Regions from separate parts of the Massilia sp. BGA-UO-ETr-WB1 genome, predicted to be linked through region 2. Evidence: predicted binding sites of a transcription regulator. Region 2 holds the regulator's gene; each other region holds the start of a gene.
What was found. Region 2 encodes LexA, which represses DNA repair genes until DNA is damaged. Its sites were predicted from a motif close to ACTGTATNNNNATACAGT; they were not measured.
Positions count from the first base shown of each region.

Region 1: dinB (DNA polymerase IV) is a predicted target of LexA. The motif match lies at 2,503-2,520, and genes of this name have one in related genera.
Region 3: AC56DV_RS06060 (DNA topoisomerase IV subunit B) is a predicted target of LexA. The motif match lies at 2,462-2,479, and genes of this name have one in related genera.
Region 4: imuA (translesion DNA synthesis-associated protein ImuA) is a predicted target of LexA. The motif match lies at 1,978-1,995, and genes of this name have one in related genera.

Region 1 covers NZ_JCAQOT010000024.1:17,371-21,578, forward strand. Annotated here, with positions in the region: gene AC56DV_RS13155 (class I SAM-dependent methyltransferase) at 1-305, shown strand, start outside; gene AC56DV_RS13160 (recombination-associated protein RdgC) at 351-1,247, opposite strand; gene dinB (DNA polymerase IV) at 1,306-2,472, opposite strand; gene AC56DV_RS13170 (nuclear transport factor 2 family protein) at 2,601-3,059, shown strand; gene AC56DV_RS13175 (helix-turn-helix domain-containing protein) at 3,074-3,919, opposite strand; gene AC56DV_RS13180 (nuclear transport factor 2 family protein) at 3,991-4,208, opposite strand, start outside.
Region 2 covers NZ_JCAQOT010000025.1:117,434-121,641, forward strand. Annotated here, with positions in the region: gene AC56DV_RS18675 (cystathionine gamma-synthase family protein) at 1-991, shown strand, start outside; gene AC56DV_RS18680 (glutathione S-transferase family protein) at 1,004-1,630, opposite strand; gene lexA (transcriptional repressor LexA) at 1,643-2,299, opposite strand; gene AC56DV_RS18690 (RpnC/YadD family protein) at 2,403-3,440, opposite strand; gene rpsF (30S ribosomal protein S6) at 3,605-3,982, shown strand; gene priB (primosomal replication protein N) at 4,014-4,208, shown strand, end outside.
Region 3 covers NZ_JCAQOT010000021.1:300,987-305,194, forward strand. Annotated here, with positions in the region: gene AC56DV_RS06050 (SCO family protein) at 1-1,393, shown strand, start outside; gene AC56DV_RS06055 (response regulator) at 1,424-2,290, opposite strand; gene AC56DV_RS06060 (DNA topoisomerase IV subunit B) at 2,559-4,208, shown strand, end outside.
Region 4 covers NZ_JCAQOT010000017.1:21,924-26,131, forward strand. Annotated here, with positions in the region: gene AC56DV_RS04205 (Y-family DNA polymerase) at 1-1,286, opposite strand, end outside; gene imuA (translesion DNA synthesis-associated protein ImuA) at 1,219-1,965, opposite strand; gene AC56DV_RS04215 (hypothetical protein) at 2,353-2,724, opposite strand; gene AC56DV_RS04220 (caspase family protein) at 2,807-4,208, opposite strand, start outside.

The sequences.
Region 1 (4,208 bases), on a different contig from region 2:
GCCACCTGTGCCAGACCGCAGTGACCGGCACCGACGTCAGCTTCCTGGCCTCGCCCGTGACGGGCGGCGGCTTTGCGGTGGACCGCTTCGGCCAGCTGTTCCTGCTGGCGCGCCAGCAGGGCAAGACCGAGCCGGGCGAATGGGTGGCGTACGCCAATGACGTGCTGCTGAGCCAGAACCAGCGCTTGCAGAAGGAGGGCCGGCCGATGGAACCGGAGGCGCAGCTGGCCGAACTGCGCCGCCTGGCCGACAATTTCGCCGAGTACACCCTGCCCATCCTGCTGGGCATGGGCATCGCCGCTTAAAAATACCAACCCCAAAAATAAACCCGCTTGCGCGGGTTTATTTTTTTAGGCTTTCGCTTCGCCGCCCAGGGCTTCGACCACGTCGGCCATCATCTTGCTCAGTTCGCCGGTCATCAGCATGAAGTCGCCGTCGAAACGCTCGTCGTCGTTGCGGGTGCTCGATTCGGTTTCCTTCAGCACGTCCAGCGGCTTGATGCCTTTCAGCGCCAGCGACTCGGTCAGGGTGAAGGAGATCTTGCTTTCCCACGTCATGGCCAGGCGGGTGCACTGCTTGCCGGCGGCGATGTGGCGGCGCACTTCGTCCGCTTCCAGCGTGTGGCGCACATAGCGCACGGCGGCCTTGCTCTCGCCAGTGGCGCGCAGCTCGGTGTCCATATCCACCGTGAAGCCCACCGGCGAATCGTCCGCCTGCAGCCATTCGGTCATCACGCCCACCGGCGAGCGCTGCACGCGCAGGCTTTCCAGCGGCATGCGGTCGACCGCTTTCAGCAGCAGCTTGATCACTTCGTCGGCCTTGGCCGGGCTGGCGGCGTCCACCACCAGCCAGCCGTTGACCGGGTCGATCCAGGTCCACACGTTGCCGCGGATCGAGAAGGCGCGCGGCAGCAGCTCGTCGGCCACGCGTTCCTTCAGTTCCTTCATGGCTTTCTTGCCGGGAGCGAAACCTTGCGCTTCTTCCATCTCGGCCGCGCGGGCCTTGGCCACCTGGTTGATGACGGTGGCCGGCAGCAGTTTTTTCTCGGTGCCCAGGAGGATCAGCATCTGATTGTTGACCACGTGCACCAGGCCGCCGTTCGGACGCGGCTTGTCCCAACCCTGGCGCAGCAATTCATTGCTGCTGGCCGGCGAGAACGCATTGGTGCTCAGCGCTGCTTCGAGTTGTTCTGGAGTAAATGCCCAGGGCGCGGGCAGACGGTAGATTTGCAGATTCTTGAACCACATATTTGAGTTTGCCTTTGTTCAACTAAATTCTGGGGGAACGACATTTTACACGCGCGCGTTACAGGTCCGCGAAAAGATCGCCCTGCTGCGGCTTGCGTGTTGCGGATTGGAGCAGGCCGGGATCGTCCATGCTGGACAGGGCGCTGATTTTCACGCCCAGCAGGCGCAGACGCTGGTCCAGCGGGACCCGCCGCAGGCATTCGCCGGCGGCGCGCCGGATGACGGCCGCGTCCGCCGTGGGGGCCGGCAGGGTGACGTCGCGCGTCACCCTGCTGAAGTCCGAGTAGCGCAGCTTGATGCCCACCGTGCGGCCGACATAGCGCTTGCGCTCAAGGTCCTCACCCAGGCGCTGGCACAGCCGGGTGAAGATGTCCGACAGCGCTTCGCGGTCGTGCCTGGCGTGCAGGTCGCGCTCGAAGGTGGTTTCGCGGCTGATGGATTTAGGCTCGTGGCTGGTGACCACGGCGCGCTCGTCCAGCCCGTGCGCGACGCGCTTGAGCCAGCTGGCGTAGTTCAGGCCGAAGTGCTCCTGCAGCAGCGCCTCGTCGGCGGCGGCCACCTGGCCCACGGTCTCGATGCCGAGCGCGGCCAGCTTGGCGTCCGCCTTGGGGCCGATGCCGTTGACCTTGCGCACCGCCAGCGGCCAGATGCGGGTGGGCACGTCGTCGTGCGAGACGATGGTCAGGCCGTTGGGCTTGTCCAGGTCGGAGCAGATCTTGGCCAGCAGCTTGTTGGGCGCGATGCCGATCGAGCAGGACAGGCCGGTGGCGTCCTTGACGGCCTGCTTGATGCGCAGCGCCAGCGCGCGCGTGTCCTCTTCATGTTCACTCAGGTCGATGTAGATTTCATCGATGCCGCGGTCTTCGATATGGGGCGCGATCTCGGCCACGGCGGCCTTGAACTGGCGCGACAGGCGGCGGTAGGAGTCGAAGTCGGTGGGCAGCAGCACGGCGTCCGGCGCCAGCGCGGCCGCTTTCATGGTGCCCATGGCGGAGAACACGCCCAGCGCGCGCGCCTCGTAGGTGGAGGTGGTGACCACGCCCCGGCCCACGTAGTCGCGCAGGCGGGAGAACTTGCGGGTGCCGTCCGGCTGCAGCACCGGCTGGTGGCGCGAACCGCCGCCGATCACCACCGGCTGGCCGCGCAGTTCCGGGTAGCGCAGCAACTCCACGGACGCGTAGAACGCATCCATGTCGAGGTGGGCAATGCGGTGCGTTTCGGCCATGGCGTGACTGGGCGGGGCAAAAATTGTGATACTGTAATTATATACAGTATCCGGCGCCATTGCCACGATGGCCGGGTTCGTGTTCTCATGGGGCTCTCTTGCCAACTATTCAAGAAGGGCCGGACCTTATGAAACGTGTTCTGATGCTGTTGACCTTGGCGCTCTTGCCCCTCCTGTCCCACGCTGCGGATGCTGCGGACCAGCAGGCGATCGAACGGGCCGTGCTGGACTATATCGAATCGCAGCACAAGGCGGACCCCGCGCTGATGGAGCGGGGATTGGACCGGCAGCTGGCCAAGCGGACTTACTGGCAAGCGGCGGACGGGACCGAATTCGTCATGCAGACGGACTACGAGACCATGCTGAAAGTGGCCAGGACTTACAACAAGAACGGCAACAAGTTTCCGCCGTCCCCGCGCGTGGACATCAAGATCCTGGACATCGACAAGCGCGTGGCGACGGTGAAACTGACGGCCGACGAGTGGATCGACTATATGCACCTGTACAAGAACCAGCGCAGCGAGTGGAAAATCATCAACGTGCTGTGGCAGTACCACGATGAAAAACGGCAGACCAGCCGACAATAAACTTTCAACCAAGCTCAACCATGGCGCGCGCGGAACCAGGCTGCGCTCGCCTCATCGGCCGGGAAGAAGGCTTCAAGCCGCAGTTCGTGCACGGTGACGTCGTGCGGCGTGCCCAGCGTGGTGATGGTGGTGAACAGGTTCAGCTCCACGCCGTCCTTGCGCACGGTCAGCGGCAGGAAGGGCAAGGTGCGGCGGTCGAGGTTGGGGACCAGCCCGGCCGGCCCGGCGCCGGCGCCCGGCATGCCCGCCAGCGCGCGCAGCTCGGACAGCAGCGCGCTGGCCTCGCTGCCGGGACCGTCGCTCATGGCTTCGCGCTGTATCCAGTGCAGCAGGTCGGCGCCGACCTCTTCCCAGTTCTGCAGCCAGGGCCGCAGGCCGTCCGGCGCCAGGGTCAGCTTGAGCACGTTGATGCTGCCGTCGCGCGGGATCGGCGCGTCGTCCGGCATGCCGAGCAGCCATTTGAAGAAACGGTTGGCCGGCTCGTTGCTCATCACCAGGTTCCACAGCCGGTCCACTACCAGCGCCGGGTACGGCGCCTGCTGGGCCAGCATGAAATCGAGCGCCTGCTTGACGGCGCGCAGTTCCGGGTCGTCCATCTTGCGCTCCTGGTAGGCCGGCGCGTAACCTGCCGCCAGCAGCATCACGTTGCGCTCGCGCAGCGGGATGTCGAGCACCACGCCCAGCTTCAGGATCAGCTCGCGGCTGGGCTGCGAGCGCCCGCTTTCCAGGAAACTGATGTGGCGCTGCGAAATGCCGCTTTCAATGGACAGCCGCAGCTGGCTATGGCCGCGCTTGCCGCGCCAGTAGCGCAGCGCGGCCGCGAAATCGCTGAAGTACTGGCCGGGTGCGGCGGCGCTCATGCGGGCTCCGCGATGACGATGTGGGCGGCGTTGGCGTTGCTCATGATCGTCTCCTGGTCTTGTCTGCGGGCTCAGGCCTGGTTCAGGAAGCCGGTGACTTTCACCAACCGGCCATCGTTGCTGACGGTGGCCACGTCGGTGCCGCGCGCCACCGGCTCGGCACCGGGCAAGCCCAGCGACCAGGAGAAGCGCACCACGTCGTTGTGGCCGTCAGGCGTACCGTCCAACACGAACTGCATGCCTGGGAAATGGCCTTGCGCCGCGCCTATCATGGCGTCGATGCCGGTGT
Region 2 (4,208 bases):
CGCCACCGGCATGGGCGCCATCGGCGCCGTGTTCCAGGCGCTGCTGCGCGCGGGCGACCACGTGGTGTCGTCGTCCTTCCTGTTCGGTAACACCAACTCGCTGTGGCAAACCGTGGCGGGGCAGGGCGTGGCGGTCGATTTCGTCGACGCCACCGACGTGGCCAATGTGACGGCCGCCATCCAGCCGAATACCCGCATCGTGTTCGTCGAAACCATTGCCAACCCGCGTACGCAAGTGGCGGACCTGAAGCGGATCGGCGAGCTGTGCCAGGAGCGCGGCATCCTCTACATCGTCGACAACACGATGACCACGCCGTATCTCTTCCTGCCGAAGTCGGTGCACGCCGGCCTGGTGGTCAACGCGCTGACCAAGTCGATCTGCGGCCACGGCAATGCGCTGGGCGGCAGCCTGACCGACACCGGCGCCTACGACTGGACGCGGTTCCCGAACATTTTCGAGAACTACAAGAAGGCGGCGCCGGCGCAGTGGGGCATCACGCAGATCCGCGCCAAGGGCTTGCGCGACTTCGGCGCCTCGCTGGGGCCGGAGGCGGCGCACCACATCGCGGTCGGCGCCGAAACGCTGGCGCTGCGCATGGAGCGCACCTGCGCCAACGCCAAGGCGCTGGCCGAACTGCTGGAATCGGACGAGCGCGTGGCGGCGGTGTACTACCCGGGCCTGAAGTCGCATCCGCAGCACGCCATCTCGGCGGAGCTGTTCCGCGCGCATGGTTCGCTGCTGAGCTTTGAGCTGAAGGACGGCATCGATTGCTTCGATTTCCTGAACCGCCTGAAGCTGGCGGTGCCGGCCTCCAACCTGGGCGACACGCGCACGCTGATCATCCCGGTGGCGCACACCATCTTCTACGAGATGGGCGCGGAGCGCCGGGCGTCGATGGGGATTGCGGAATCGCTGATACGCGTGTCGGTCGGCATCGAGGACACGGCTGATTTGCTAGAAGACTTCAGCTGCGCGCTGGAAGCCTGCTAAGCGCAGGCGGCGTTACCAGGGCTGCGCGCCTTCCATGTGATATGGATGGCGCCAGCCCGGCAGCGCCGCGATGCGGTCCAGCCAGGCCTGCACGCGCGGCGGGTAGCCGACGTTGGCCTGCTCCGGCCAGTACATATAGCCGCAGATGGAAAAGTCGGCCATGCTGACGTGGTCGTCGAGCAGGAAGGCGCGGCCGTCGGACAGTTCTTCCTCCAGGCGTTCGATGTCGGCGTTGAAGCGGTTGCGGAACCACGGCAGCACGGTGCCGGCGTAGGCCGCCGGATCGAACTTCTGCCCATAGCGCAGGTGCGCCATCGAGAAGCCGATGCGGTTGGCCTCCCAGAACAGCCATTCGCGCACGCGCTCCAGGCGCTGCTGCGTTTCGCCGCCAAACGCTGTCAGGTGTTCGGCCAGGTGCAGCAGGATGGCGTTCGACTGCACGTAGGCCTGGCCGTCATGCACCAGCAGCGGCACTTCGCAGTACCTGGACAGGCTGCGGAAAGGCTCGGGGCGCCCGGCGCGCTCCAGGCGCAGGTCAATCTCTTCATACTCGTGCGGCACCTTGGCCACTTCCATGGCCAGCTTCACCTTGTAGCTGTGGCCGGACTCGCAATTGCCGTAGAGTTTGAAAGCACCCATTGTTGCTCTTTCTTAGTGCCAGCTGCGCAGCAGGCCGACCGCCAGTCCTTCCAGCGCGAACTCGTCCGCCTCCGGATTGACGGTGATTACTTTGAAATCCGGATTTTCAGGAAACAACTCGATGGTGGAGCCGGTCTTCTGGTAGCGCTTGACCGTCACTTCGTTGCCGATGCGGGCCACGACGATCTGGCCGTTCTTGGCGCTGTCCACCTTTTTGACGGCCAGCAGGTCGCCGTCCATGATGCCGATGTCGCGCATCGATTCGCCGCGCACCTTGAGCAGGAAGTCGGGCTTGGCGGAAAACAGGGCGGGGTCCACGCTGTAGCTGGTTTCCAGGTTTTCCTGGGCCAGGATGGGCGAACCGGCGGCCACGCGGCCGATCAGCGGCAGCGACATCATGTTGGACGCGGCGGCGGCGGCCGCATTGGCCACCTTGGTGGCGGCGCTTTCGGCATGCGCGCCCAGCAGGCGGATGCCGCGCGAGGTGCCGGCCGCGATCTCGATGGCGCCCTTGCGCGCCAGCGCCTGCAGGTGCTCCTCGGCGGCGTTGGCCGATTTGAAGCCCAGTTCGTTGGCGATCTCGGCGCGGGTGGGCGGGAAGCCGGTATTGTCGATGGCATCCTTGATCAGATTAAGGATTTGTTCCTGGCGTGCGGTGAGCTTGATCATGGTGCGTTTCGCTCTGAGAGCTGTGGATATAGACAGACTGTATTTTTGTACAGTGTGAGCGCTAATGCAAGGGATTTCATTGCTGCTCGCGAAATATTTTCACTTAGCGGCCGTCAAATACGTCATCCAGAGCGTCCGCACGCAGAATCTGCCCCTCCCAGCTGGCCAAGTCGGCCTTCGATGCCTGCTCGATACGCCGCGTAGTGTCCGGCGGCAGCGGACCGAACCGCAGCTTTAGCAGCCGCGTCAGTGCTTCCCGGTGTCCTGCCAGCAGGCCTTCTTCCCGGCCCTGTTCCCGGCCTTCCTCCCGGCCTTCCTCCCGGCCTTCTTCCCGGCCTATTGCGCGGCCCGCCTGACGCCCTTCCTCGAGGCCTTCCTCACGGGCCCTTTGCTTGTGCATCTTGATGATGAGATTTTCGAATGGCATAGTCATGCTCCTTTCAAGCTCAACAACTTTCGCACCCAACTGTTGCTGAAGCGGCGCGGGTATTGCCATCATCCAGTCTAGTACATCGAACAGGTCCAGGATGCGCTGCGTGCTCCATTGCCGTTCGTGCATCAGTGTGGCCAGCCTTGCTTTCCACTCGAAGCGCAGTTGGGGCTGGTGGCGCGTGTGCAGTGTCATGAGATGGGCCACGGTCAAGATCGCAAAGGCGTTATGGCTGGCTAGCAGTCTTTCCAGGTGCGGCCAGTAGTCCATCAGCTTGACGGTGGGGTAGTGGATACTGGTTTCGCAGCCGAGCGCAGTGTAGCCGAACCAGTCGGGCCGCCAGGCTGGGGAGGGGTCGGCCAGGATCACCAGCGTGGCGATGGGGCACTGGAAGCGGTCGTACAGGCGGTAGTGATAGGTGAAGATGCGCGCGGCGAATTCCATCTCGCGGCGGCGCTGGATCTCGAGATGAATGTAGAGCAGCTGATGCGCGCCGTCCCGCCCGCGCACTTGCACCAGCTTGTCGAGCCGCCTGCGGCCCAGGCTGGCGTCGCGCGCGATCTGCGACAGTTCCTGGTCCAGGAAGCTGTAGCCCAGTTTCCAGTCGATGGCGTCGTGCGCCTGGGGGAAGAAGAAAGCCATGAATTCGCGGAAATAGCGCATCACGGCGGTCTTCCATGGGGTGTCGTAGTCGTCGGCGGGCGGTTCCATGGCTGGTAGCATGCGCGCAGCCGGGGTGGCCGGCTTTGCGCGGGGTCAAGGCGGGCTGCTGCTTGATTTTTCAGCGGAAAGGCGCTATAGTCGCGGGCTTACCTCTTCCCACACCCGTCTTGACGCCGGGGTGGGCTATATTCACAGTCCTTAAGGGAGTTTTCATGCGTCACTATGAAATCGTATTTATCGTCCATCCGGACCAAAGCGAGCAAGTGCCCGCGATGATCGAACGTTACAAAGCCAGCGTGACCTCGCGCGGCGGTAACGTACATCGCGTGGAAGATTGGGGCCGCCGTCAAATGGCTTACTCGATCCAGAAACTGGCTAAAGCACACTACATCTGCATGAACATCGAGTGCGACAACGAGACCCTGGTCGAGCTGGAAACCGCATTCAAATTCAATGATGCCGTGCTGCGTCACCTGACCGTGAAAATGAAGAAAGCGGAAACCGCTCCTTCGCCGATGATGAAGTCGGTACAACGTGAAGACGCGGCCAAGAGCCATCGCGCCGAAGCACAAGCAGCTGCAGCGGCCTAATCGGCCAGTCGAGTATTGACCAGGAACTGAACTGAACCAGCTACAGGTAACCGCCCTCATCACCGAACGGGACACCATCAGGTACACCCCGGCCGGCATGCCGATTGTCACTGCAACCTTGCAGCACAGTTCGCAGCAGATGGAGGCAGGCATCGCCCGCCTCACCGAATTCGAAGTCCCGGCCCTGGCGGCAGGGGATCTGGCAAAACGGTTCGAAGCGGCGCCC
Region 3 (4,208 bases), on a different contig from region 2:
GTTCCGCGACGCGGTGGCCGCGCATGCGCGCGACGTTCCCGCCCTGCTGGAGCTGCTGGCCGAGGAGCACCCCGCCTACGGCCAGCAAAGCGGCGCCGAAGCAGTGCGGCGGCGCGGCTGGGTGCTCGCTGCGCTTGGCCGCCAGCCCCTGCCCGCAGCCGCCCTGCCGCTGCTGCTGGCGGAACTGCAAAGCGAGCATAGCCCCTACCTGCTGGCCGCCGCCGCGCGCGCCTTGCGCCGCTCGCCGGCGCCGCCGTCCGCCGCGCGGGCCGCGCTGGAGCGCGCCGCGCAGACGCTCGCCCTGCAAGACGACCTGGTTGACCTGGAGCGCTGGGGCGGCGTGGCCGCGTCGGAGGGCGACGGCAGCGCCCTGGAGGAGGTGCGGCGCACGCAGGACTGGCTGGCAGCGCGCGGCGAGGACGGCGGCGGCGAGGACGGCTGCTGCGGTGCGCCGCTGCCCTGGACCCGCCCTTCCCGGGCCCACGGCGACATTGCGCTGGCGCGCTTCGAAGACCAGGCCGGCCGCGCCCACGGCTGGGCCGATCTCTTCACCGGCAAGCCCTGCATCACGGCGTTCTTCTATACGCGCTGCGACAATGAACGCAAGTGTTCGCTCACCATCTGCAAGCTGGCCGAGGTGCAAAGGCTGCTGGCCGCGCAGGGCCTGGGGCAGCTGGTGCGCATCAACGCCGTCAGCTACGACCCGGACTACGATTTGCCGCCGCGCCTGCAGGGCTACGCGGACAGCCGCCGGCTGGCCACCGGCGACGACTGCCACCTGCTGCGCGCCACCGAAGGCAGGGACGACATCGCGGCCTACTTCAACAACGGCGTCAACTACATCTCCTCCATCGTGAACCGCCACCGCATCGAAGTGTTCCTGCTCGATGCGGACGGCCGCATCGCCGCAAGCTGCCAGCGCCTGGAGTGGCAGCCGCAAGACCTGGCCGAACGCGCCGCGCAGCTGGCAGGAGGACAGCACGCGGCCCGGCAAGCCGGCCGGGCCGGGCGTCCGCGCCTGGCCGGCGCCGGCCAGGCCATGCCGGTGCTGTGGGCCGCAGGCCTGGCGCTGCTGCCCAAGTGCCCGATCTGCGGCGCCGCCTACCTGAGCATGACCGGCATCGCGGCCTATTCCTACCTGCCCGGCTGGAGCCGCTCCTGGCCCTTTCTGCTGCTACTGCTGCTGCTCAACCTGGCCGCGCTGGCGTGGTTCGCGCGCGCCCGCCACGCCCGGCTGCCGCTGTTGTGTTCCGGCCTGGGGGCGCTGCTGATTGCCGGCCCCGGCCTGGCGATGGGGATGGAGGCGGCCACGCTGCTCGGCGCGGCCTGCATCGCGGCGGGCTCGCTGGCGGCGGTGCTGTCGGTCCGGCGGCGGCGCGGGCATGCGCACTAGCCCGCGCCATGCACCTGCCTGCGATGTGCACTAGCCCGAGATGCGCATCAGCCGCTTGAGCACCGCGCGCAGCGTGGCGTCGGAGACCGGCTTGTCGAGCAGGCCGGCGGCGCCGGCGGCGCCGGCGCGCGCGCTGTCGTAGGGGAAACCGCTGGACACCATGAACACCACCTCTGGCGCGCGGCCGCCGCCCTGCGCGCGCAGCGCGGCGCACAGGGCGTACGGGTCGATCCCGGCCAGCGCGGTATTGAGCAGCACCACCGCCACCGGCGCCAGCATCTGCGGCGCGTCCGCGCAGGCGGCCAGCGCGGACGGCTCGTCGGACGCCCACAGCGAAGGAATGTCCCAGGGCTTGAGCAGCCTGGCTATGTGCTGGCTGAAGCGCGCGTTGCGGTCCACCACCAGCACGGCGCCGCGCCGGTCCTGGCCCGGACTGCGCAGCACCGCGTATTCGGACGGATCGGTCAGGTCCAGGTCGAGCCGCTGGCCGGTGCGCCGTTCGGCCGGCGGCGGCAGGCCGGTGCCGGCCAGCCGGGCCAGCGCGTCGGCGCGGCGCTCCACCAGCCGCGCCAGTTCGGCGTGCAGGCTGTCGTCGTCGCACGGCAGGGGCAAGGATGGATACGGCAGCCCCGGCACCGGCGCCGGCGCGCCCAGCAGCAGCGCCGGACGCACGTCGCCCGGACTAAGCGCCGCCAGCGCGGCGAGCGCCTTCAGGTCCGCGCCGTTGACGATGAGCAGATCCGGCTCTTGCAGACTGTCGGCCGACAGGCAAAAGTACCCCGGCCCGCTGGCAGGCCCATGCAGCGGGGCGCGCGCGAGCGCCGCCGCCAGGCCACCGGCCTGCGCTTCGGCAAAGCCGATCAGGCGCACTGCGAACGGAAAAATGTCTGCATTCATGGGCGAACCAGGGACCGGACGTGGTGTTTTTTGCACCGCTTTTCCCCATTTAACCACAATTACCCGCCATTTCCAGCGCCTTGTTTCCCGCCGTTGCCGCCGGTTGCGGATAGAATGCGCAAGCAAGCGCGCCTGCCGGCGTTGCGCAGAAAGCACTTGCCATGCAAAATAACTGTATATAATCACAGCGTTTTGCATGGCACCAGCACAGTATTTTGCAAATAATCTGCCGCACCAATAAGAACCGCACAACCTAGCTTGATCACGTATGGCCACTAAAAAACCAGTTTCCGACTATAGCGAATCATCCATCCGCGTCCTCAAGGGCCTGGAGCCCGTCAAGCAGCGTCCGGGCATGTACACCCGCACGGAGAACCCGCTGCACATCATCCAGGAGGTGATCGACAATGCCTCCGACGAGGCATTGGGCGGCCATTGCAAAAACATCATCGTCACGCAGAATGCCGACGGCAGCATTACGGTGGAAGACGACGGCCGGGGCATCCCGGTCGGCCTGCACCCTGAGGAGAACGTGCCGACGGTGGAAATCGTCTTCACCCGCCTGCACGCGGGCGGCAAGTTCGACAAGGGCTCGGGCGGCGCCTACGCCTTCTCGGGCGGCCTGCACGGCGTGGGCGTCTCGGTCACCAACGCGCTGTCCAAGCGCCTGGAAATCTCCGTCTGGCGCAAGGACGACAAGGGCAACGGCTTCCACCACCTGGTGTTCGAGCACGGCGACGTGGTCGAACCGCTGACCTCCATGCCGGCGCCGAAGGACGGCAAGAAGTCCGGCACCCGCGTCACCGCCTGGCCGGACGCCAAGTACTTCGACTCCTCGCTGATCTCGCAGGTTGAGCTGCAGCGCCTGCTGCGTTCCAAGGCGGTGCTGCTGCCGGGCGTGACGGTCACGCTGAACAACGCCAAGACCGGCGACTCGCAAACCTGGAAATACGACGAAGGCCTGCGCGGCTACCTGACCGAAGCGCTGGCGCAAACGTCCGACGGCGAAACCCTGATCCCGCTGTTCGAGGGCGCGCAGTTCGCCGGCCCGGACGCGGAAGGCTTCGCCGAGGGCGAAGGCGCGGCCTGGGTGGTGGCGTGGACCGAAACCGGCGCCGTGGTGCGCGAATCCTACGTCAACCTGATCCCCACGCCGAACGGCGGCACCCACGAATCGGGCCTGCGCGACGGCCTGTTCGGCGCCGTGAAGAACTTCGCCGAGATGCACTCGCTGCTGCCGAAAGGCGTGAAGCTGCTGCCGGAAGACGTGTTCGCGCGCGTTTCCTTCGTGCTGTCGGCCAAAGTGCTGGACCCGCAGTTCCAGGGCCAGATCAAGGAGCGCCTGAACTCGCGCGACGCGGTGCGCCTGGTGTCCACCTTCGCCAAGCCGCCGCTGGAGCTGTGGCTGAACCAGCACATCGACTACGGCAAGAAGCTGGCCGAGCTGGTGATCAAGCAGGCGCAGTCGCGTTTGCGCTCGCTGCAGAAAGTGGAAAAGAAAAAATCCTCCGGCGTGGCCGTGTTGCCGGGCAAGCTGACCGACTGCGAATCGACCGACGTGACCCGCACCGAGATCTTCCTGGTCGAGGGCGACTCGGCGGGCGGCTCGGCCAAGATGGGCCGCGACAAGGAATTCCAGGCCATCCTGCCGCTGCGCGGCAAGGTGCTCAACTCCTGGGAAACCGACAAGGACCGCCTGTTCGCCAACAACGAGATCCACGACATCTCGGTGGCCATCGGCGTCGACCCGCACGCCAATGGCGACTCGCCGGACCTGTCCGGCCTGCGCTACGGCAAAATCTGCATCCTCTCCGATGCGGACGTGGACGGTTCGCACATCCAGGTGCTGCTGCTCACGCTGTTCTTCCGCCACTTCCCGGCGCTGATCCAGAAGGGCCACATCTGCATCGCCCGTCCG
Region 4 (4,208 bases), on a different contig from region 2:
CGCTCGTCGCGCATCAGCAGCCTGATGGGCTTGGGCAAAAGCCAGAAGGGCCGGCCCTCCAGAATCTCCTCTATCTGTGTTTTCGGGCGCTTCGCCGTCGCCGGGATCCACGCGTTGCACACCTCGGGCCGGTAGTCCTCCAAGTCGGCGGGCACAAGCACGTTTTCAGCTCCCAGCCTGGCCGTCAACAGCTCCAGCAAGCGAGCGTAGTCCTGCGGTGATCCGCCGGGTTCAGGGAACAGGCTGGCGTTCGGCGGCAGCATCGATTCGATCTTCACCGCTTCGAGCCGCAGTGCGATCACCGGCCGCTCCAATGTTGTTTTTGCCAGGCGCTCCTTGAGCAGGCGTAGCAGATGGGCCTCGTGCCATACCGGCTCGGCAAGTGCCACCTCAAGTACCGTTGGCGCGATAGCGGAATGGCCACGCTCATGCTCCAGGGCGAGTGTCAATACCCGTACTGCACGTTGCAGCGAGGCGAGCCAGCCGACCAGTTGCAGGATGAGTCCGGTGGCGCCGTGCAGTAGCGCGTCGGCGCTCTCGACACGGTCGAAGGTTTCGATGCGGGCGGAGAAATGCAGCGGCGGCTTGATCCATTCGTGCATCTCGGGCGCTTCACCGTAGGCGCGGTCCAGCGTTGCCAGGAGCTCCTTGCTGGTGCGGCGTAGAAGACCGGCACGCGGAAGTCTTCGCAGCGCACCGATCCGCTTGGCGCCGATGTCGCCCAGCCAATCATGGAAAGGGGCAGCTGCCGGTACCAGAGCGCAGGGCAGCAAGTCCAGCCGTTGCTGCATGGTCGCCAGTGACAGGACGCGGCGGCGGAACACGACATTTTTCATCCGGGTGCTACGGGCGAGCAGCCATGCGCCTTCAGCCGTTGGGGCGGCCCCGAGCTGCACAGTAAAGCCCAGCGCTTCGATGCCTTTTGTCACACGTGCGCATAAAGCGTGGGGGCCGCGGAAGAGCGCAAGGCTGGCGCTGACTTCCAGCAGCACCGAGAAATCCGGTTGAAACGTGACTTCCGGCGTGTACTGCATCATCGCAGTCGCGATGGCATTCAGGGCAAGGTCCTCTTTGGCAAGGTTGCGTTCAAGAATAGCCGTGTCAGGCGATACCGCCATCACGCCCCCGCTGCGCATCCCAAGCCTCACGCCCGCCAGGCCAGCGTCCATCGATATGGAGATAACGATTCCCTTGTCGGTTACTGCATACAGCCCCGGCTCAGACCAACATGGGCGCAGCGACTCGAGCGGGAGCAGTGGCAGGTGTGCGCTGAGCAGGAGTTTCATGTTCTTTGTCCCACAGCTGGCGACCAGCGGGCATGTCAATCAGGGGTACGAAAATAGGGGATTCACAATGCGGGCCTCGTCGCTTGATGATGTCCACCGAGATGCCACCGAGCGCGGGCCGCAGTGCAAGACGCAGCGGTGAAGGGGACGCGTCGGCGGCCGCAGTCAGTGGTCGAACCAGCCATAGCCAGGTATCCGTGGACTGCGCGGCCAGGTTGAGGCGCCGCAGTGCTTCGGGTCGCACGTTCGACTGCCAAAGGACAACGCCACCGCAACTTCCGTTCTTCAGGATTTGCTCCGCTGACCAGAGCGCATCTGCCGAGCTCTGGGGGCGAAGCCAGAGCACATTCTGTTCATTCATCCGCCACGACCGGCATGCCATCGCGTGGGGAAGATACGGCGGCTGTATCAGGGCGACCCTGTGTTGTCGAGATAGCGACGCCAATGCGGGCTTCAGTAACTGCATCTCGCCGATACCGTGTTGTTGAACCAGCAGTTCGACGAGTGCCGATCTCGGCCATCCTTCGTTGGGTAGCTGGCTATCCAGAACAGGATGACCGGTTGTCGTCGTCGTGGCACGCGACACGGCAAGTTCGCTTGCACGCCATACGCTAGAACGTACAGCCAGGTCCAGAGCAGCTTGAGCAACAGGTGTAGCGGAAAGTGGTGGAACAAGCATGTTAACTCCGATACTGTGATTTTATACAGTGTTTTGTGAAGTATAGTCGGCCAACCGGCAACCTAGCAAGAGGATTTTTATTGCGCAATGGCAATTTTTTCTGAGGGCAATTCTGCTCGAGACGAGGACTGGGAGGTAACTCCTGCGTAATGCCCAGCAGAATCTGCCCAGATTGCGCGACTAGGTGAATGCGTCCGCAGCAGGCACCGGACGCGGCTATGAGCCGGCTTGAATGCAGCGCGGATCTGTATCGAGCCGAGTGGGCTTGGCTGCGCGCTGACAGTGTTGAAGTAGGCGAAGCGCCCATGCAGGCGCATGGATAGCGCGGAAGCGTGCGTGGCGTTAACTCCACGCGTTCGATCGCAGCCCCGGCAGCTTGCGCGGCCGTCAAAACCAGGGAGACCAGAAACGCGTTTTTGGCTTGACGGGCGGTTTTCCTGCTTGGATGCTCGCATTGTCGCGTTCCGTACCAGCATTCACTTTTCCGGGCACGTCCCCGGCCGCTGCGACAGCCGAAGTCGCTCCCGCTGCTGCTGTGTACACCGCGCATCCGTTCAGCACGGCGACAAGCCAATCGCTACTATTGTCCACTTTAAGGGTCGCCAAGACGCCCAAGCAGATTAGTTCGGATACCACCAATCCCAGCCAGGCTGGGCTTATCCCAAAGGCTGATTTCAAAGTGTTCGTGACCACAACAGTCGCGCCAGTTGCACCGGCAAATGTGCCGAGACTGGCAAGGGTGTAGAACTCGTTCGCCATTTTTCTCTCCTAGTTATCAATGCGCGGAAAAACCAACGTTGGCCGCTCCGCAGGGGTATCGCGCTTCCTTGCAGCGCAACTCTTATTGTCGAATCGTGGCCCACCTACGTTCGAGCGCTTGCGCGAAAGCCAATGCCATGCCGCTGTCGTCCAGCTGGGAATGGTCGATCCACTGAGCCCGCCAGGCAAGTGCCCACGGTGGGGTGACTTCCAACTGCCCGATGAGGTGATCGAGCTTGCGCATGCGCCGTTGTGCATCTTGCAGTATCGGGTCAGCGCGGAGGGATCGTTCCTTCGCTTGCCTAAAGATAGCTAAACGATCCGCCCTAGCGAGCAGGTATTCTGCCGCTACCGCGCGTACGGTGACATCGGGCGACAGTAGCAATTGCAGAACATCTTCCGGCTTGCCAATCAGGGTCTGGGCCATGGTCCGATGTGTGGAGGAGCGCTCGCGCAAGTGATCTGCCAGCTGTGCTTTGAACCCATCGTCTAGCGGTATCATTGCCAAAGTGCCGAGCAGGCGGCTGTCGTCGCTGCCTTGCTTGATAAAACTGGCGAGATGCGACGCAGCCTGCTGAGGGTGCGTGCGGGCCAGCCAGCGCAGCAATTCCCGGTCGAGATCGGGGCGGCTAGGGAGGCGGTAGGTCTGGATATCTTCCGCGGGCGCGCCTAGGGCAGTGAGCCTGCGCGCCAGCGCCAAGCGGAGTTCAGGACTTGCGGAAGCCCGCATCATGTCGCGCATGGCGGAAGGCCCATTCGTGGCGTTCGCTTCGACCATCGCCTCTACCATGGCCAGCGCCGGTCCGCCCATGGCTGGCGCTAGTTCGACGCGCGCAACCGTCCGGTCGGGCATGCCCTGGCGCTTCCACAGCAAAAGCACATGCCCATCACCGCTGACGGCCTCCAGCCTGGCGTCTGGGCAATCGCGCGCAGCGGCGACGCCGGCGTCGATGGATGCGTCCTGATCCAAAGCCAGATCCGGGTTCAACAGCCACTGGGTGCACGGAGCCTTGCCCAGATGGCGCCCGAAGGCGGCCAGCCTGGCAAGAGTGTCGTGCGAAGGTATGGGGCCGGCTTGCACATGCATTAGAAGGTTGCTGACTGTTTCGCTCACTGTATTGAATCCTGCGGGATCCGTAAGCCTGAGCGTGGAAAGGGCGCTGCGGATATGTCTTCTGGGCGCGCCGATCGTGCTCGCAACCGGAAAAGTGCAGCCTTTCGTGCGAAGCGTTGCCTGCGCGATGACGGGATAAACAGTGTTGGCGCCCGGCTCGGCTAGCGTTTCTGACCACCAAGCCTGTACTTCGGGCGTGCATTGGCCATCCCATTCCGACAGCAGATTGAGCGTGAGGCCGACGTGCTTGCTGGCGCCGCTCGCGCGCAAAGCGCCTACCGCCCTTGCTGGACTGAGTTTGCTTAGCGCGGGGATCAACTGCGCCGCCGATTGCGGATCCTTTCGGCGGATGAGTGCTTCGAGACGATCT